Regions from separate parts of the Micromonospora sp. NPDC023888 genome, predicted to be linked through region 1. Evidence: riboswitches for the same ligand, from Rfam matches in the RefSeq annotation. Region 1 holds a riboswitch; each other region holds the start of a gene.
The links. A riboswitch is a leader RNA that binds a small molecule or an ion and turns the genes downstream of it on or off. The one in region 1 is predicted to bind cyclic di-AMP.
Positions count from the first base shown of each region.

Region 2: it holds a riboswitch for cyclic di-AMP, as region 1 does, so the genes downstream of both, AB0F61_RS15265 (NlpC/P60 family protein) here and AB0F61_RS03900 (C39 family peptidase) in region 1, are expected to answer to the same signal.
Region 3: it holds a riboswitch for cyclic di-AMP, as region 1 does, so the genes downstream of both, AB0F61_RS24055 (hypothetical protein) here and AB0F61_RS03900 (C39 family peptidase) in region 1, are expected to answer to the same signal.
Region 4: it holds a riboswitch for cyclic di-AMP, as region 1 does, so the genes downstream of both, AB0F61_RS15950 (hypothetical protein) here and AB0F61_RS03900 (C39 family peptidase) in region 1, are expected to answer to the same signal.

Region 1 is NZ_JBEZZW010000003.1:189,417-193,467, forward strand. It holds gene AB0F61_RS03895 (alpha/beta fold hydrolase) at 1-701, opposite strand, end outside; gene AB0F61_RS03900 (C39 family peptidase) at 836-1,684, opposite strand; cyclic di-AMP (ydaO/yuaA leader) riboswitch at 1,917-2,058, opposite strand; gene AB0F61_RS03905 (hypothetical protein) at 2,343-3,113, opposite strand; gene AB0F61_RS03910 (hypothetical protein) at 3,247-3,612, opposite strand; gene AB0F61_RS03915 (acyltransferase) at 3,705-4,051, opposite strand, start outside.
Region 2 is NZ_JBEZZW010000014.1:76,313-80,363, reverse strand. It holds gene AB0F61_RS15270 (N-acetylmuramoyl-L-alanine amidase) at 32-2,008, opposite strand; cyclic di-AMP (ydaO/yuaA leader) riboswitch at 2,243-2,378, shown strand; gene AB0F61_RS15265 (NlpC/P60 family protein) at 2,392-3,432, shown strand; gene dcd (dCTP deaminase) at 3,495-4,051, opposite strand, start outside.
Region 3 is NZ_JBEZZW010000029.1:66,461-70,511, forward strand. It holds gene AB0F61_RS24050 (carbonic anhydrase) at 112-834, shown strand; gene AB0F61_RS24055 (hypothetical protein) at 892-1,911, opposite strand; cyclic di-AMP (ydaO/yuaA leader) riboswitch at 1,916-2,046, opposite strand; gene AB0F61_RS24060 (YibE/F family protein) at 2,213-3,583, opposite strand; gene AB0F61_RS24065 (metal-sensitive transcriptional regulator) at 3,774-4,051, opposite strand, start outside.
Region 4 is NZ_JBEZZW010000015.1:53,047-57,097, forward strand. It holds gene AB0F61_RS15935 (PfkB family carbohydrate kinase) at 1-53, opposite strand, end outside; gene AB0F61_RS15940 (SRPBCC family protein) at 241-708, shown strand; gene AB0F61_RS15945 (hypothetical protein) at 639-1,193, opposite strand; gene AB0F61_RS15950 (hypothetical protein) at 1,286-2,302, opposite strand; cyclic di-AMP (ydaO/yuaA leader) riboswitch at 2,359-2,491, opposite strand; gene AB0F61_RS15955 (cation diffusion facilitator family transporter) at 2,603-3,520, opposite strand; gene AB0F61_RS15960 (AAA family ATPase) at 3,628-4,051, opposite strand, start outside.

The DNA.
Region 1 (4,051 bases):
ACGTGCGCGTTGTGCCCGAGACCGGGCAGCGTGGCGACCGGTACGCCGTACTCCTTGAGCTGCGCGTCGGTGACCATCGGGTCGTGCTCACCCCGCGCCAGCAACACCGGCACGTCGGTCAGCGCCAGCAGGGCGGTCAGATCGGGCTCGCCGACGGCGAAGGCGTTCGGATCCATGGCGAGACGCCACCGGCCGTCGACCTGACGAAGCCCGGCGTCCACCACCGGGTGGTCCGGCGGGAGCAGGCCGGCCAGGCCGGAGACGCGCAGGTAGCGACGGGCCGCCTCGGTACGGCTGGCGAACCAGCTCACCGGGCGGGCGGCCAGCTCGGCGGCGCGTTCCAACTCGGCGGGTGACCAGAGCGCTTTGATGCCCAGCCCGACCACCGCGTCCACCGGCATCCCGGCGTCGCGCGCGGCCAACGCGAGGCCGAACACGCCACCCAGCGAGTGCCCGAGCACGACGAGCCGGTCGTCGGGGGCGAGGGCCTGCGCGATCCGCTGGGCGAAGCCGGCGAAGGAGTACGACGGCAGCGGCGGCGCCCAGCCGTGACCGGCCAGGTCCGGCGCCAGCCACCGCCCGGGCCAGTGTTGTTCCAGGTGGGGCGCCCAGGGCAACCACACGTCGCCGGTCGCCCCCATCCCGTGCAACAGCAGCAGGACCGGCCGTCGACCGGCGTGACCACCCGATTCATCCACCACGGCCGCAGTCTCCCACGGTTCACGGTCAGGTACGAGAGTCGTCGACGGGGGCGTACCCCGGGATCGGCGGGAGAGACGCCGCGGGCGCCGACCCCTCGTGAGGGACGGCGCCCGTGGCGGTATGCGTGCCTGGGTCAGGCGGAGTAGCCCCGGCTGGCGATCCAGTTGGCCAGGTCGATGGTGGTGATCCAGTACGACGGGTCGGCCGGGTTCGCCGAGTCGGCGATGCGCACCGTGCGGCCGTTGTCCTTGTAACCCACGACGGCGATGTAGTGCCCGCCGCCGTAGGAGTGCCAGCCGCCGTCGGTGTCGGTGGCGTCCCCGACGACGTTGGCGACCACGCCACGGCCGTCGGTGATGGCCTTGACCACGTCGGCCTGGAGGCGGTCCATCTGCGCCGGGCTGGGCGCGCCGGCGAACATCCGGGTCCGGTACGGGGAGCCCTTCACCTCGGCGTTGAGCACCCGGGTGGTGTCCTCGGCCGAGTTGGTGCCCATCTCGGTGGTGCCCAGCTCGGCGCCGAGCTCCTCCTGGGTGCGGTCGATCCCGGTGGCGCTCAGTGCGTTGCGGGTGGCCGCCGGACCGCAGTTGTAGTAGGTGTTCTGCGCCTCGTACTCGTAGTCGAGCACCTTGGTCGCGGGCGGCTTCGGCCGCTCCGGCCTGCGGGTCAGGTCCGGGTTGCTGCTGGCCTTGGCGGCGGGCGAGGCGGCGCTGGTGGCCGGGGCGGCGCTGGCCGCCGCGGCGCTGGCCGACGGGGAGGCGTCGCGCGCCTCGCCACGGGAGGCGGCGACGCCGCTGCGCATCTCGGCGACAGTGGTCGCGGTGCGCTGGCCGGCCGGCGCGTCGTCGGTGGTGGCGAGCAGGGTGCCGGTGGTGGCGGCGATCACGAGGGCCGCGGCGGAGGCGGCGACGATCTGGTACGGGCGCTCGCTCGTGATGCGGCGGAGCTGGCGCTGAAGGGTGTGCTTCACGGGGTCCTCCACGGATCGGGGGGAGAGCGGCACACCGGGGCCGGACCGGTATCCGGGCAGCCGTCAGCGCGCGGACGATGGTCCGCGGATGGTGAACCGCTCAGGGGAACGCCCGGCGTGGCCGGGCGGTTAGGCGATGACCCGGGGGGTCAGCTCACCGTCACGTGACGGATGAGCGGGGGCACCGCTGCGCCGTGGAGGCGAGGGAACAGCCGAGGGGTGGAGAGGTGCTGCACGAGGATGGAACTCCTTCCGACACCGCCTACCGGGTTAGCTGACGGATTCGGGCGGGAAGATCGCCCTACCGCGGGCCGTGGCTCGCGGATTCACCCCGGACTTACTGATGGGTCCCCGGTTCGTTCATCACGATTGAGCGGGTCGGCGCGGCGTCGCCTCTTGCGATCGGTTACCGCACCGGACGGGACGACACTACTGGCCCGTTCACACCCTGCCAAGCCAGGTTCACCTGCGTAAACCCGAATCGGCGCGGCAATTTCTGCGCGTCTTGCCGATGATGTGACTCGATGGGACAAGCGGTTACGGTGACGCCTATGGGCGACAACCGGACAGCTCGCCGATATCGCGGTCACAATTCCGGGAAAAATAGCGCCGAACGTGCCGCGCGCCCGAATTCGGAATCCCGTGACCGGGCTCACATAACGGATCGGGCTCAACCCGCCCGGGCCGGGCGCCAGCGTGCCACGACGGCGGGACGGGCCGCCCCGCGCACCAGTCGGCGGGCGGGCGCGGGGGTCGGCCGCAGCCGGGCCGCTGCCGCCCACGCCTCCTCGGCAAGGGCACGCGCCGACTCGGCGGCCAGTTCCGCAGCCCGCCAGGCGGCCCGCTCCGCGGTGGCGGCGGCCTGGTGGTCGGCCCGTCTCGCGTCCCGGATCGACCGGCTGAGCAGCGCTTCCTGCTCGACCGGGTGCCGCCGGGGATCCCAGCCGTGCCGGTGCCCGAACACGTCGCTGAGCTGCGCCATGCTCAGGTCGCCCCGCCAGTACGCCGCCGTCGCCGCGCGGTGCAGGTAGCGCTCCCGGGCGGCGTATTCAGCGGGGGTGCGAGGAGTGTCGGGGGTGGGCAGCGCCCCGGCCCCCGCGAAGCGGCGCGCCGCGGTGTCCGCCTCGTCGTACCGCGCCCAGGCGCGTTCGGCCGCTTCCTGACTGGCCAGCCAGGCATCGCGTCGCCGCCGGGCCGTCCGGGCCGCGCCGGCCGCGGCGACGGCCACCTCCTCGGCGTACCGGCGCCTGTCGACGATCTCGGCCGCGGCCACCTCCCGCGCGGTCGGTGCGGCCGGGGACGGGTCGTCGGTGGGCCGGTCCCGTTCGGGCCGGGCGACAAGCACGGCGAGCATGCCGAGCGCCAGCAGGAGCAGGGCCGACCAGATGGCAGCGGCCTGCGGTACCTCGGTTACGAACTGGTAGAAGACGGCAGTCTCCATGGTCGGCACCTCGCGGAGGAAGCAGAGCGATGGGGAGCCCCGCCGGCCACCCGGCCACGGCGGGCCACGGGTCGGCGGGGTGCGGAGCTGGTGGGTCGACGGAGCGCGGCGACGGGACGCTTGTCCCGGTGGCTCAGCGCCCGGGTGGACCTCGGGGTGCCCGGCTGCGGGGGCTGTCGACGAGGGGCAGCCGGTCGGGTCCGGCCGCGCGGACCGGCAGCGCGCCTGTCGCGATGACGCCCTGGTCACCGGGGAGCGCCGGTGGCGCGTCGACCGACCAGGCCGGGAGAGCCTCCTCGGCGGCACCCGCACTCGGCGCGGCACCCACGCTCGGGGCGACGGTCGGGGTCGGCGCGAAGGTCGGCTGCGACGGTGACACGGCGGCCGAGGCCGGGCCGGCGCCGAGCGCCAGGGCCGCGACGACGGCGAGGCTGGTCAGCACCCGGGTCGCCCAGCGCGCCACCCACCACAGCGGACAGGTGAGCGCGACCGGAAGCACGTCCCCACGCTACCGTCGCGCCGACCCGGGCGCATCGACCACGGGCGTGTCGACACACGCCGCGCCGAACCCGCTGACCAGGGTGGACGGTGTCAGCGGGTGTCCGCGTACGTTGATCGACTGCCGGGCTGGTCGGGCCCGCCGGCCTCGGTCCGGGGCCCGACGCCGCCGGTCTCGGGGGCGGCGTCGGCGGTGGCCCGGGTCCCGGCCGTGCGTTGTGCCGGGACGGACGCCGACCGGGCCGGACGGCGCGGCGCGAGCCGGCGCATCATCGGGGTTTCGACGTAGCGATGCAGCAGCCCGGCGAGGAGCAGGGTCACCAGCAGGAAAGCGAGTACCACGGCCGGGCCGCGCCAACCCTCGAAGCCGGTCCCCCAGTCCCCGGTGTAGCGCAGCACGCTCGTCATCACCAGCACGTGGACCAGGTAGAAGGCGAAGG
Region 2 (4,051 bases), on a different contig from region 1:
CCCGGTCACCGACCGGGGGCCGTCGTCGTTCTCAGCGGGGTGCGCCCACCGGGGACGGCAGGAGCTGCACGTCGGCCAGGTCGACGTACATGATGCGGTGGCCGAACTGGATCTGCGCGTACCGGTTCTTGCCGCGGATCACCGTCCAGTCACCGGGCGAGGAGCCGTCGAACGTGCTGGCCCGGTAGTACTCGCCCGGCAGCACCGCGCCGACGGCGTACCGCTGCCCGGCGGCCAGGGTGTACTGCAGTGGCGAGATCGTCTGGTAGGGCACGCCGGCCGGGTAGGCCGCCTGCTCCGGGTAGGCCCGTCCGTAGACCGGGATGGTGGCCCGGCCGGGCTTCGGGGTGGCCACCAGGCCGACGGTCCAGCTCGCGGTGGGCGCGGACGCCGGGTTGTGGAACCAGGCCCGTTGCCCGAGGTACCAGATCGCCGTCCAGTCACCCTGCCGGCCGGCAAGCGCGTACGTCTGCCCGGCGGAGGCGCGGGCGCCGTGATCGGACACCTCCATGGTGTTCGGGGTGCCGTCGGGGCGCAGCGCGATGTCGTTCACAAGTGGCGCGTCCGCGGCCGGCGCGGAGCGCAGCACCACAGCCGAGGAGCCGCGCGGCGCGCACGGTACGCCGGCGGTGACGCAGCCGACGAACGCCGGCTGGTTGGTGGCGAAGTCCGGGTCGATCCGGACCAGACCGGTGGCCGGGGTGCCGGTGTCCAACCGTGGGGCGTGCAGCAGCTCGAAGTAGTGGGTCCAGTCCCAGTACGGGCCGGTGTCCCAGTGCATGCCACGGACGTTCGCGGCGATGGTGCCGGGCACGTTGTCGTGGCCGATGATGTGCTGGCGGTCCAGCGGGACGCCCAGCCGCAACGCGAGATGACGGACCAGCTTCGCCGAGGTCCGGTACATCGCCTCGGTGTACCAGGTGCCCTGCGCCGCGAAGCCCTCGTGCTCCAGCCCGACCGCCTTGGCGTTGACGTACCAGTTGCCGGCGTGCCAGGCGACATCCTTGGTCTTGACGTGCTGGGCGACGTGCCCGTCCACGGAGCGCAGCGTGTAGTGCCAGCTCACGTAGGTCGGGTCCTGGACGAGTTGCAGGGTGGTGGCCCAGCTTCCCTCGGTGTCGTGGATGACGATGTACTCGATCTTCTGCCGGGCGGGCCGGTCGGACAGGTCGTGGTTGCCGTAGTCCCCGTCGCCGAACGCCGCGTAGGGCGCCGGGATCCACTCGCAGGAGATGGTCCGGGGGCATTCCAGCCCGTCCGGGCGGGCGAGCCGGCGCAGACCCAGTCGGTCCAGCCAGGAGCGCTCCGGACGGATCGCGCGGGCCGGCAGCGTGATCCGCTGGCCGTCGTCGGTCACCCGCGACTCGCCGGCGCCGATGGTGGTGAAGACCTCGTCGGCGAAGGCCGCCGCGGCGTCGGCGCTGTCCGCGCCGGCGTAGCGGGCCACCGCGCCGTACCAGGTGGCGGGGTCGGTGCCGGCACCGACCGGCGCGCCCAACTCCCGCTGGTACGAGGCCAGCAGCGCCGCCCCGCCCCGGATGTTGACGGTGGGGTCGGTGCGCAGCGCGTCGGGGGCCGCGCCGGTCAGGGCGGCGGCGGCATCCACGGTCTGCAACGCGGCGGCGGGTGGCGCCGGATCCTCGGCCGGCCGGGGGGCGGGTGCCAGCGCGGTACGGGAGTCGTCGCCGCGCGGGTCCTCGGTGCCGGTGTCGTGGTGGCCGCCCACGGGCAGCGCGGCCACGTGTCGGGCGTCGGTCAGGTGCATGGGGCCGTAACCGCCGCTGGTGCTGGGTGTGCCGGCGTTGCTGTCCCAGCGGGACTCCAGGTAGGACACGCCGAGCAGCACGTCGGTCGGTACGCCGTACTCGGCCGCCGCGGCGGCGTACTGCTGCTGACGGTCGGCGGTGGGCGCGGCGGCGTTGGCGGGTGGTGGGACCGCGGTCGCGGCGGCGACCACGGCGGCGGCGAGCAGTGCACGCCGGCCGGCGAGCAGGGTTGGATGGTGCATCGAACCCCCTAGATTTCGCGGGTGAAGATGAGGCCACCTTCGCGCCGGCCGGGAGTCCGCGTCAATACCTTTCCATGTATCGACTCGTCGGGAAAGAAATCTTCACGTACGGTCGGTGACCCTCTCCGATCGGTACGGAGTGTCACGGCCGCACGGGTTGCGGAGTGGTAACAAGCGTCTCTACTCTGGTCATTCGTCGGCCCGATAGCAGCTCCGTCCAGCCCGGGCGGTAACGGACCGACACCGCCGAGTCGTTTCCGAACGAACCGGGGACCCATGTCTCCCGGGGTGAATCCGCAACCACTGCGGTAGGGCGCCGACTTCCCGCCCGAACCCGTCAGCTAACCCGGTAGGCGGTCAGGAAGAAGGAGTACGGAACCCCGGTGGCACTCCATGCCCCGCGGCCGTCGTCCGAGCGGTCGGCAGCAGCCGGCCCCACGTCGATCGCGCCGCGCCCACGCTGGTCCCGCTTCACCACCGCGCTCGCCGCACTGGCCGGCGTCGCCGTCGTCCTGACCGGCAGCGCCACGGCGGCCCACGCCGACCCGTCCGTCGCCGAGATCGAACGCCAGATCGACGCCGACTGGAACAAACTCGAACCGGTCATCGAACAGCACAACGCCACCCGGATCGACCTCGCCAACAAGCGCAAGCAGGCCCAGGCGCTGGCCGCCCGGATCGCCCCGCTTGAGCGTCAGGTCGACGTCGCGATGGACAAGGTGAGTGCCCTGGCCGTGCGCGCCTACAAGGGCGAGAACGTGCTCACCGTCAACGCGGTGCTGGGTAGCCAGTCACCGAGCGAGGTGGTCGGCCAGCTCGAAATGCTCGACCGCTTCGCGCACAACCAGCAGCAGGACGTCCGCGAGGTGGCCGACCTGCGCGACGAGTTGGCCAGGCAGAAGGCGCCGCTCGACGAGATGGTGACCCAGCTCACCCGTACCGAGGCCCAGTTGGCGGCGAAGAAGAAGCAGATCAACGACGAGATCGACAAGCTGCAGAAGCTGCGCCTCAAGGTCTACGGCAGCGGCGGCGGCGGTCCGTTGCGCCCGGCGCCCTGCCCCGGCAGCTACCCCGGCGGCGCCGCCGGCACGGCCGTCAAGTTCGCCTGCGCGCAGATCGGCAAGCCCTACGTCTGGGGCGCCGAGGGCCCGAACTCGTACGACTGCTCCGGGTTGATGCTCGCCGCCTGGGCGAAGGCCGGGGTGTCACTGCCGCACAACGCCGCCGCGCAGAGCCGCGTCACCAAGAACGTCAGCAAGGCCGACCTGCGCCCCGGCGACCTGGTCTTCTACTACAGCGACATCCACCACGTCGGCATGTACGTCGGCGGCGGCTGGGTGGTGCACGCCTCGCAGGCCGGTCAACCGATCAAGATGAAGAAGGTCGACGACGGTCCGATCCACAGCTACGGCCGTCCCGGCTGATCGAGGGTGCCGACCGAAGGGCCCGTCGCGATTCGTCGCGGCGGGCCCTCGTCGTCACCTGTTCAGCGGGTGGGCCAGGTGCGCCAGTGCTGCCACGCGCGGCTCGGTGTCGGCCCGCGCTGCCCCTGGTAGCGCGAGCCGTAGACCGCCGAGCCGTACGGGTGCTCGGCCGGCGAGGAGAGCCGGAAGATGCAGAGCTGCCCGATCTTCATGCCCGGCCAGAGGGTGATGGGCAGGTTCGCCACGTTCGAGAGTTCAAGCGTGACGTGACCGGAGAAGCCGGGGTCGATGAAGCCGGCGGTGGAGTGCGTGAGCAGCCCGAGCCGCCCGAGTGAGCTCTTGCCCTCCAGTCGGCCGGCGAGCTGGTCGCCAAGTGAGATGACCTCAAGCGTCGAGGCGAGCACGAACTCCCCGGGGTGCAGCACGAACGGCTCCCCGTCGGGCACCTCGACCGCCGACGTCAGGTCGTCCTGCTGCATCGCCGGGTCGATGTGGGTGTAGAGGTGGTTGTTGAAGACCCGGAACAGCCGGTCCAGCCGCACGTCGATGCTGGAGGGTTGGACCAGGGTGGGCTCGAACGGCTCCAGGCCCAGCGTGCCGGCCTTGATCTCGGAGACCA
Region 3 (4,051 bases), on a different contig from region 1:
ACCTTGACGCATCTTAGGGTGCGTGTGACCGTGGAGCCCGAGCCAGCGCCACCGTCGGCCCGGCTGATAAGCCCTCTGACCAGGTCAGACGCGTGAAGACGAGGTGCGGGGATGAGTCGTCCTGGAACTCCCGGCGGGCAGCCGGGTCCGCAGCGGATCGCCGACCGGGCGGCCGCAGCAAGCGAGCCGGCCCGGGCGTACGCCGAGCTGACCGCCGGAAACCGGCGCTTCGTCAGCGGCGCCCCACGCCACCCCAACCAGGACGCCGGGCACCGGGCCGCCGTGGCCGACGGGCAGCACCCGTTCGCGGTGATCGTCGGCTGCTCCGACTCCCGCCTGGCCGCCGAGATCATCTTTGACCGGGGGCTTGGTGACCTGTTCGTGGTCCGCACGGCCGGGCACACCACCGGTCCGGAGGTGCTCGGCAGTGTGGAGTACGCGGTGACCATCCTCGGCACCCCGCTGGTGGTGGTGCTCGGCCACGACTCGTGCGGGGCGGTGCAGGCGGCGCGGGAGTCCTCCGCGACCGGCACCCAGCCTCCCGGGCACCTGGGTGCGGTGGTCGACGCCGTGCTGCCCAGTCTGCGCCGGGCCGAGACCGAGGGTGTGGACGACATCGACGGCATCGTCGACATCCACATCGCGCAGACCGTTGAGACGCTGCTCCGGGAGTCGCCGGTGCTTGCCGACGAGGTGGCGCAGGGGCGGTGCGCGGTGGTGGGTGTGTCGTACCGGCTGGCCGCCGGAGCGGTGCGCCCGGTGGCCGCCGTGCCGGCCGGCTTCGCGGCGCTCGACGTGCCGACCGGCTCGGCCGACCCGGTCGCGGCCGCCTGACGCGTCGAGGGCCGCTCCGCGCGACGCGGAACGGCCCTCGACGGAGGATGCTGCGGGTCAGAGCATCGACATGTGCACGTGGTCGGTGTGGTTCGACGGCCCGCTGTACGACTTCCAGCCGGTCGCCGGGAACCAGATCTGCCGGTTCCAGATCACGTAGTAGATGCCGAGCCGGTCGGCGTTGCGGATGAGGAACGCGGCGACGTTGTTGCCGTACGTCCGGGTGTCCTCGTTGTGCCACGGTGAGAAGCCGCTCTTCTGTAGCGACCAGTCGCAGGCGCGGCCCTTCGGGTGCTCGTACGGCCCGCCGTTGCGGTGACAGCCGACGAACCGGTTGAAGCCGGCCCGCTTGACCTCCTTGTACGCGTGCAGCGTGCGCGGCGTGACGCAGCCGGACGTGGTGGGGTCATCCTCGCTACAGGACTGCGCCTTCCAGTCACCGTCGGCGGTGCGGCCCGGCCCGATCCGGGCGACCGGCGAGGTGGCGTCCACCAGACCGCCGGTGAAGCCCTTGCCGCCAACCAGGGCGAGCGCCTTGTCGGCCTCGCTCTTGCGCTTGGCCATCACGGCGGTCTGCTTCTGCTGCTCCCGGACCTCGGTGTCGAGGGCCAGCTTGGCCTGCTCGGCACGGGCCTTCACCGTGTTGACCTCAGCGAGCTTGTTCTCGTTCACCATGTTGATCTCGTCGAGCATCGCGGCGCGCTGGACGAACGTGTCCGGGGCGTCGCTTTCGAGCAGCATCGCGAGTGCGCCGATCCGACCGGTGCGGTACGACTGGGCGGCGATCTGCCCGACCTGGGGCGCCAGCGCGTCCAGGTCGGCCTTGGCCCGGTCCACCTCGATCGCCAACTCCAGTTGCCGCTTCTTGGACTTGTCCAGTTTGGACTTGGCGGCGGAGTAGTCGCGGTTCACCTGCTCGATGACGTCGTTGAGCAGCTTGGGCTCGTCGTCCTCCTCGTGCCCGGACGGTGTGGGGGTCGTCGGGGCGGCGTGGGCCGGGAGGGGCCCGGCGAGCACGGTCAGTGCGGCGATCACGGCCACCACGGGTGTCAACCAGCGGCGTAGGGGTGCCGTCACAATGTTCCCTTCCCTCGACCGCCGACCGGGTTAGCTGACGGGTTCGGGGCGGAAGTGGCCCCTACCGCTGACGCGGATTCACCCCACACACCTGGGTCCCCGGCTCGCCGGTTGGCGATTGGGCGGTGGCACCGCAGGCGCCGCTTCGCGCCTTCATCGGTAACCGGCAGCGAGGTTACCCGAGAGTCGACTGGGTGAGCTACGCCTGGATGCCGACCAAAAGTGTCATTTCGCCATAGCGTTGTGTGACCAGTGACGCGGTTCTCAGGGGGAAGACCCGATCTGGTCACGCTGAGGAGTGTCACCATGCCGTATCCGTGCTCCTGTTCGACTCCGGCCACCCGTCGGTGGCGGTGGATGGGGGCCGGGCCCGCGTCTGGTCCGGCTCGTCGGGTCGCCTCGTTCGCGGCGCGTTGAGGGCGGCCAGCGCCTCCGCCCGGTCCGCCCGGGGGCGCGGCCGGGCGGCGTCGACGGGCGGCGTGGTTTCGGCGCGCCCGGCCGCGGTCACGATCGCGGCCAGCCCGGTGGTCAGTGGCACGGCGGCGATCAGCCCGAGCGTGGCGACCGCGCTGCGGACGATCTCCTGCGCGAGGAACTCGCTGGTGAGGATCTGCCCGATCGGCCGCGAGTCGGCGGTGAGCAGGAGCAACAGGGGCAGCGACGCGCCCGCGTACGCCAGCACGATGGTGTTGACGGTGGAGGCGATGTGCGCGCGGCCGACGCGGGTCGCCGCACGGTAGAGCTGCATACGGGTCAGCCCGGCATTGGCGTTCGCCAGCTCGGTGACGGTGGCCGCCTGGGTGACCGTCACGTCGTCGAGCACCCCGAGCGAACCGATGATGATCCCGGCGAGCAGCAGGCCGTGCAGGTCCACGTCGCCCTGGAACATCGACAGTGTCGTCGCGTCCTCGCTGCCGAAGCCGGTGAGGTGGGTCGCCGCCGTGGCGATGGTGGCGAGCACGCCGGTCAGCACCAGGCTGCCCAGGGTGCCGAGCACCGCGACCGAGGTCTGCGCTGTGACGCCGTGGGTCAGGTAGAGCACCACGAACATGATCAGGGCGGCGCCGACCACCGCCACCAGGAGCGGTGATCTGCCGGCGCCGATGCCCGGCAGCACGAAGGTGAGCAGGATGGCGAAGCTGGCCGCCAACCCGGCGAGCGCGGCCAGACCTCGCCAGCGGCCGAACGCGACGATCGCGGCGGCGAAGATCACCGCCAGCCACACCATCGGGGTGCCGCGCTGGTGCTCGGCGATGTTCCAGTTGCTGAGGGCGGGATCGGTCGGGTCGGTCAGCTCGACCAGGATGACCTCGTCGCCGACGTCGACCCGTGGCGCGCCCGGGCCGTCGGGCACCGGTGTCTGCACCTGCTGGCCGGCGGCGGGTCCGTCGTCCACCCGGACGTCGACGGTGCCGCACGGCCCGGCGCCGACCCGGGGTGTGCCCTCGGGGCTCGACGGCACCGGCGGGCATGGCTCGGTCACCACCCGGGTCACCGTGCCGGCGTAGCGGGGCACGTCCGCTCCGCCGTCGGTCCGCGGTGCTCCTCCGCGCGGCCAGAGCAGCGCCGCGGCGAGCACGGTGGCGACGAAGAGGGGCACCACCGTCATGACGAGGATCCGTCGCACCCGGGGCGGGGCGGACGGAGCGGGACGGGCGTGGTCGGAACCCAAGTCGAGACTCCCAACGATCCGGTGCGGGATACGGGCCAGCGGGCCGCGCGGTTCAGCGTCGTCGCCGAAAGTCGGCGACCGGGCGCGGCGGATCGCGGACCGACGACCACGCGATCACCGACGGTCAGTGCCCGGCCCCGTCCGACCGGAAACCGGCATCTCGGCGCGCCGCCGACACCGGGGCGTGTCGTCAGCCGCGCTTCATCAGCCGGCCGACCGCCGCCATCATCTCGGTGGCCATCTCGTCGGCCCGGCCCTCGGCCGCCCCCTCGTGCATGCAGTGCCGGGCGTGTCCGTCGAGCAGCCCCAGCGCCACCTTGTCGAGCGCGGCCTGGATCGCGGAGATCTGGGTGAGCACGTCGATGCAGTAGCGGTCGTCGTCGACCATCTTCTCGATGCCGCGGACCTGCCCCTCGACTCGGCGGAGCCGCGCGAGTAGCTGGTCCTTGCTGGCGGTGTATCCGCGGA
Region 4 (4,051 bases), on a different contig from region 1:
ACGGTGACCGTGAGCTGCGGGGTGGGCGCGAAGACCATCACGTGGCCGCTCATCCGTCGTCGCCGCTCATGGTGTCGCCCTTCGCGCGGTCGGGTGATTCATCATCAACCGACCCTAATGCGACAACTGGCGGTGCGGCATCTCATCGGCCGGGGTTCGTCCGGGCATCGGCGGCCGTCCGGCGTTGCCAGCCAGACATCGGTACGGGACGATCGTGCGACAAACGACGGTGGGAGACGTGTGCTCAGCAGCGATACCTTCAGCTACACCGTCCAGGCCCGGTGTTCGCTGGCCGAGGCGGCGGCGATGCTCAGTGACCTGACCCGGCAGGGCGAGCTGCATCCGCTGATCGTCCGGGTCCGTCAGGTGCCGACCCGACCCGGCGCCCGGGCCAGCTACACGATCAACGACAGGCTGGTGGCCGGCCCACTGCGCTTCCGGACCACGTACCACGCGGACGTGCTGACCATCGAGGACGACGAGATCGTCACGGTGGCCCGCCAGTGGCCCGCCACCACGGTGCGCAACCACACTCGACTGCGCGCCGAGCCGGACGGCCTGGTCCGGATCGACGTCGAGATCACCCTGACCGCGCCGACCCCACTGTTCCGGTACGCGTTCCGCCAGGCGCGGGCCGCTCACCTCGCCCTCGCGGCCCGTCTCGGCCCGGCCCTCGACCGCGCCGGCGACCCACCGCCCCCGGCCTGACCCCGCCCGTGGGTGGGTGGGGCGGCGGGACGTCGACCCCACGGTTTGTAGGTGGACAGCACCGTCGCGATGATCATCAGGCTGGTCGACACCGCGGGTGCGATCACCAGGTCGGCGCGGTCGCGGGCGGGGAGGGCGGCGCCCACCGCACCGGCGTGCCGCAGATTCGGCGTGAGCAGGAACAGCACCAGCCCGACCATCACCGTGGTGAGCACGAGCTTGGCCAGTACCCAGCGATAGCGCCACAGGCCCCAGGGGGTGAGCAGCGCGCTGGCGACCCCGATCAGCCAGACCAGGACGCTCAGCGGCGCGAACAGCACCGTGCCGACCAGCGCGGTGACCGGGTAGACGACAGCCGGGTCGGCGCCGCGCTGCACGGCGATGCCGAGGGTGAGGAGCACGAGGTCGGCGCCGAGCCAGCCGAGCGAGGTGACCAGATGCAGGGTGAGGAGCCCCTTGCGGGCGCTGGGTGGGATCCGACGCATACCGCGATGCTGCCCGCCGACCCGGTCCGGGTCGTCCGACCGCCGACGACATCCGGGGTACGTCCCGGGACGTACCCCGAACGTCGGGTGGGTCAGTAGACCGACAGGTGTACGTGGTTGGTGTGGTCGGTGGACGGGGTGCCACCCGCGCCGCTGTACGACTTCCACCCGCTGCTGGGCAGCCAGATCTGCCGGTACCAGATCACGTACAGCACGGCGAGTTGGTCGGCGTTGCGGATGAAGTACGCGGCCAGGTTGTTGCCGTACGTCTTGTCGCCGCCGGTGGCGTTACCGCCGAAGCCGCTCTTCTGGGCGGCGAAGTCGCAGGCCCGGCCCTTGGGATGCTCGCCGGAGCCGCTGGGGCGGTGACAGGAGACGTACCGGGTGAAGCCGGCGGCCTTGGCCTGGTTGAGCGCGTGCAGGGTGCGCGGGGTGATGCAGCCGCTGGCGGGCGTGGGGTCGTTGACGCTGCACGATTCGGATGGCCAGGAGCCGTCGGAGTTACGGGGCGCCGGCTTGGCGTTGGCGGTGGAGGTGCCCCGGTTGGAGCCGGTGTCGGCGGTGGTCTGCGGCTTGGGGGTGTTGGCCACGGTCAGCGCCCGTTCGGCCTGGTCCTTGCGCTTGGACATCACCGCGACCTGCTTGCGTTGTTCGACGATCTCGCCGTTCAGGGCGGCCCGGGTGCGACTGGCCTGGTCCTTGGTGGCGAGCAGGTCGCGCAGCACCCGGTCCTCGTTGGCGGCCACCGCATCGAGGGCGGCGGCCCGGTCCATGAAGCCCTCCGGGCTGCTGCTGTTGAGCAGCGCCGACACCACGCCGAGCCGGCCGGTGCGGTACGCCACGCCGGCGATCTCGCCGACCTTGCCGCTGCGTTGGTTGAGCTCGACCTCGATGGTCTTCAGTTGGGTGGCGAGCTGCTGCTGCCGCTGCACGGAGGTGTCCAGAGCGCGTTTCGCGTCCAGATAGCCCTTGCTGGCGGCCTCGAGTTGGGCGCGTAGCGAAGGGGTGCCGCCCTCCTCGTCGGAGTCGGGTGCGGCGGCGGCCCGCAGGCCGGTCGGGGGAGCGGCCGAGGCGGTGCCGGCCGGGAGCGCGACGCCGAGGGCGAACATCGCGACGATCAGGGCCGCCAGTCGGGCGGCGGGGGGTCGTGCTGGTGCCACTGCGCATGTCCTTCCGTCAGCCGCCGACCGGGTTAGCTGACGGGTTCGGGACGGAAGATCCCTACCGCTGACGCGGATGCACCCCAGGAACGGTGGTTCCCCGGTTCGCCCGGTTGGGCGATTAGGCGGCGACCGCCACCGGCGCCTGGAGGGCGCCGCCTGGTGGAGGCCGGGACCGAGCCTACCGGTGCCGGTGGGGCAGTTGCAGCCGATGTGACACACGGTGCGTAGGTCGTCACCAGAAAATTGTCACCACTCGATCGAGCCGCAGGCTCCGGAGGCGGCGCCGGGCTCGATCTGCAACGTCGCGTGTTCGATCCGGAAGTCGTCGTGCAGGGCGGTACGCGCCGCGGTGAGCACCGCGCCGACCTCCGCGCCGGGTGCCATGGTCAGGTGCGCGGAGGCCACGTCCATGCCTGAGGTGAGCGTCCAGACGTGCAGGTCGTGCACCTCGACCACCCCGGGGACGGCGGCCAGCCGGTCGTGCACGGCGGTCACCTGGAGATGTTCCGGGGCGGCCTGCACCAGGATGCGGATGGCGGCCCGGGCCAGCCGCCAGGTGCGCGGCAGGATGAACACGCCGATGGCGACGGCGACCAGCGGGTCGGCCCACCACCAGTCGGTGACGGCGATGAGCAGTGCCGCGCCGATCACGCCGACCGAGCCGAGCAGGTCGCCGAGCACCTCCAGGTAGGCACCCTGGAGGTTGATGCTCTCCTTGGCTCCGGCGCGGAGCAGGGCGAAGGCGGCGATGTTGGCGAGCAGGCCGAGCACGGCCACCGCGAGCATCGGGCCGGCGATGACCTCGTGCGGGTCGCCGAAGCGGCGGATCGCCTCGATCACCACGTAGATCGCGACGCCGGAGAGCAGGACGGCGTTGGCGAGCGCGGCGAGCACCTCGAGTCGGTAGAGCCCGAAGGTGCGTTGCGGGTCGGCGGTGGCCCGCCGGGTCGCGGTGATCGCGGCGAGCGCCATCCCGATGCCGAGCACGTCGGTGAACATGTGCCCGGCGTCGGAGAGCAGGGCGAGTGAGCCGGTGTGCAGGGCGGCCACCGCCTCGACCACCATCAGGGTGGCGAGCAGCCCGAACGCCGCCCAGAGTCGCCCCCTGTGCTGGTGTGCGGCATTGGCGACCGACCCATGGTGGTGGTCATGACCTGCGCCCACGAGATCCACCTTCCGCCGCCGGTCGGGGCCCGGTCAAATGTATGTTCACATCGCTATGTATGCAAGTATGGGGTGGGCCGCTGGCCCGCCAGGCGATTTGCCCCGGATCAGCCGGTCGGATCGATGGTGGTGAGTCGCTGCGTGGCCCGGGAGAGCGCCACGTACAGGGTGCGTACCCCCGCACCCGGATCCGCCCGGATCTCGCTCGGCGCGACAAGCACGACCCCGTCGTACTCCATGCCCTTGGCCTCCAGGCTGGTCACGACCTGTAGGCGCGGCGCGTCGAGCGCGTCGAGCCAACCGGCGACCTCGTCGCGGCGGGGGACCGGCGTGATCACCCCGACCGTGCCCTCCACCTCGGCCAGCAGCCCGGCGGCCGCCTTCACGACGGCGGTCTCCAACCCGGTCGCGGGCACCACCAACTCGACCGGGTCGACCCCGGTGGAGCGCACGGCGGTCGGCAGCGGCAGGTCAGGGTAGAGCCGGCGGATCTCCGCCGCCGCCACCGCGAAGATCTCCGAGGAGTTGCGG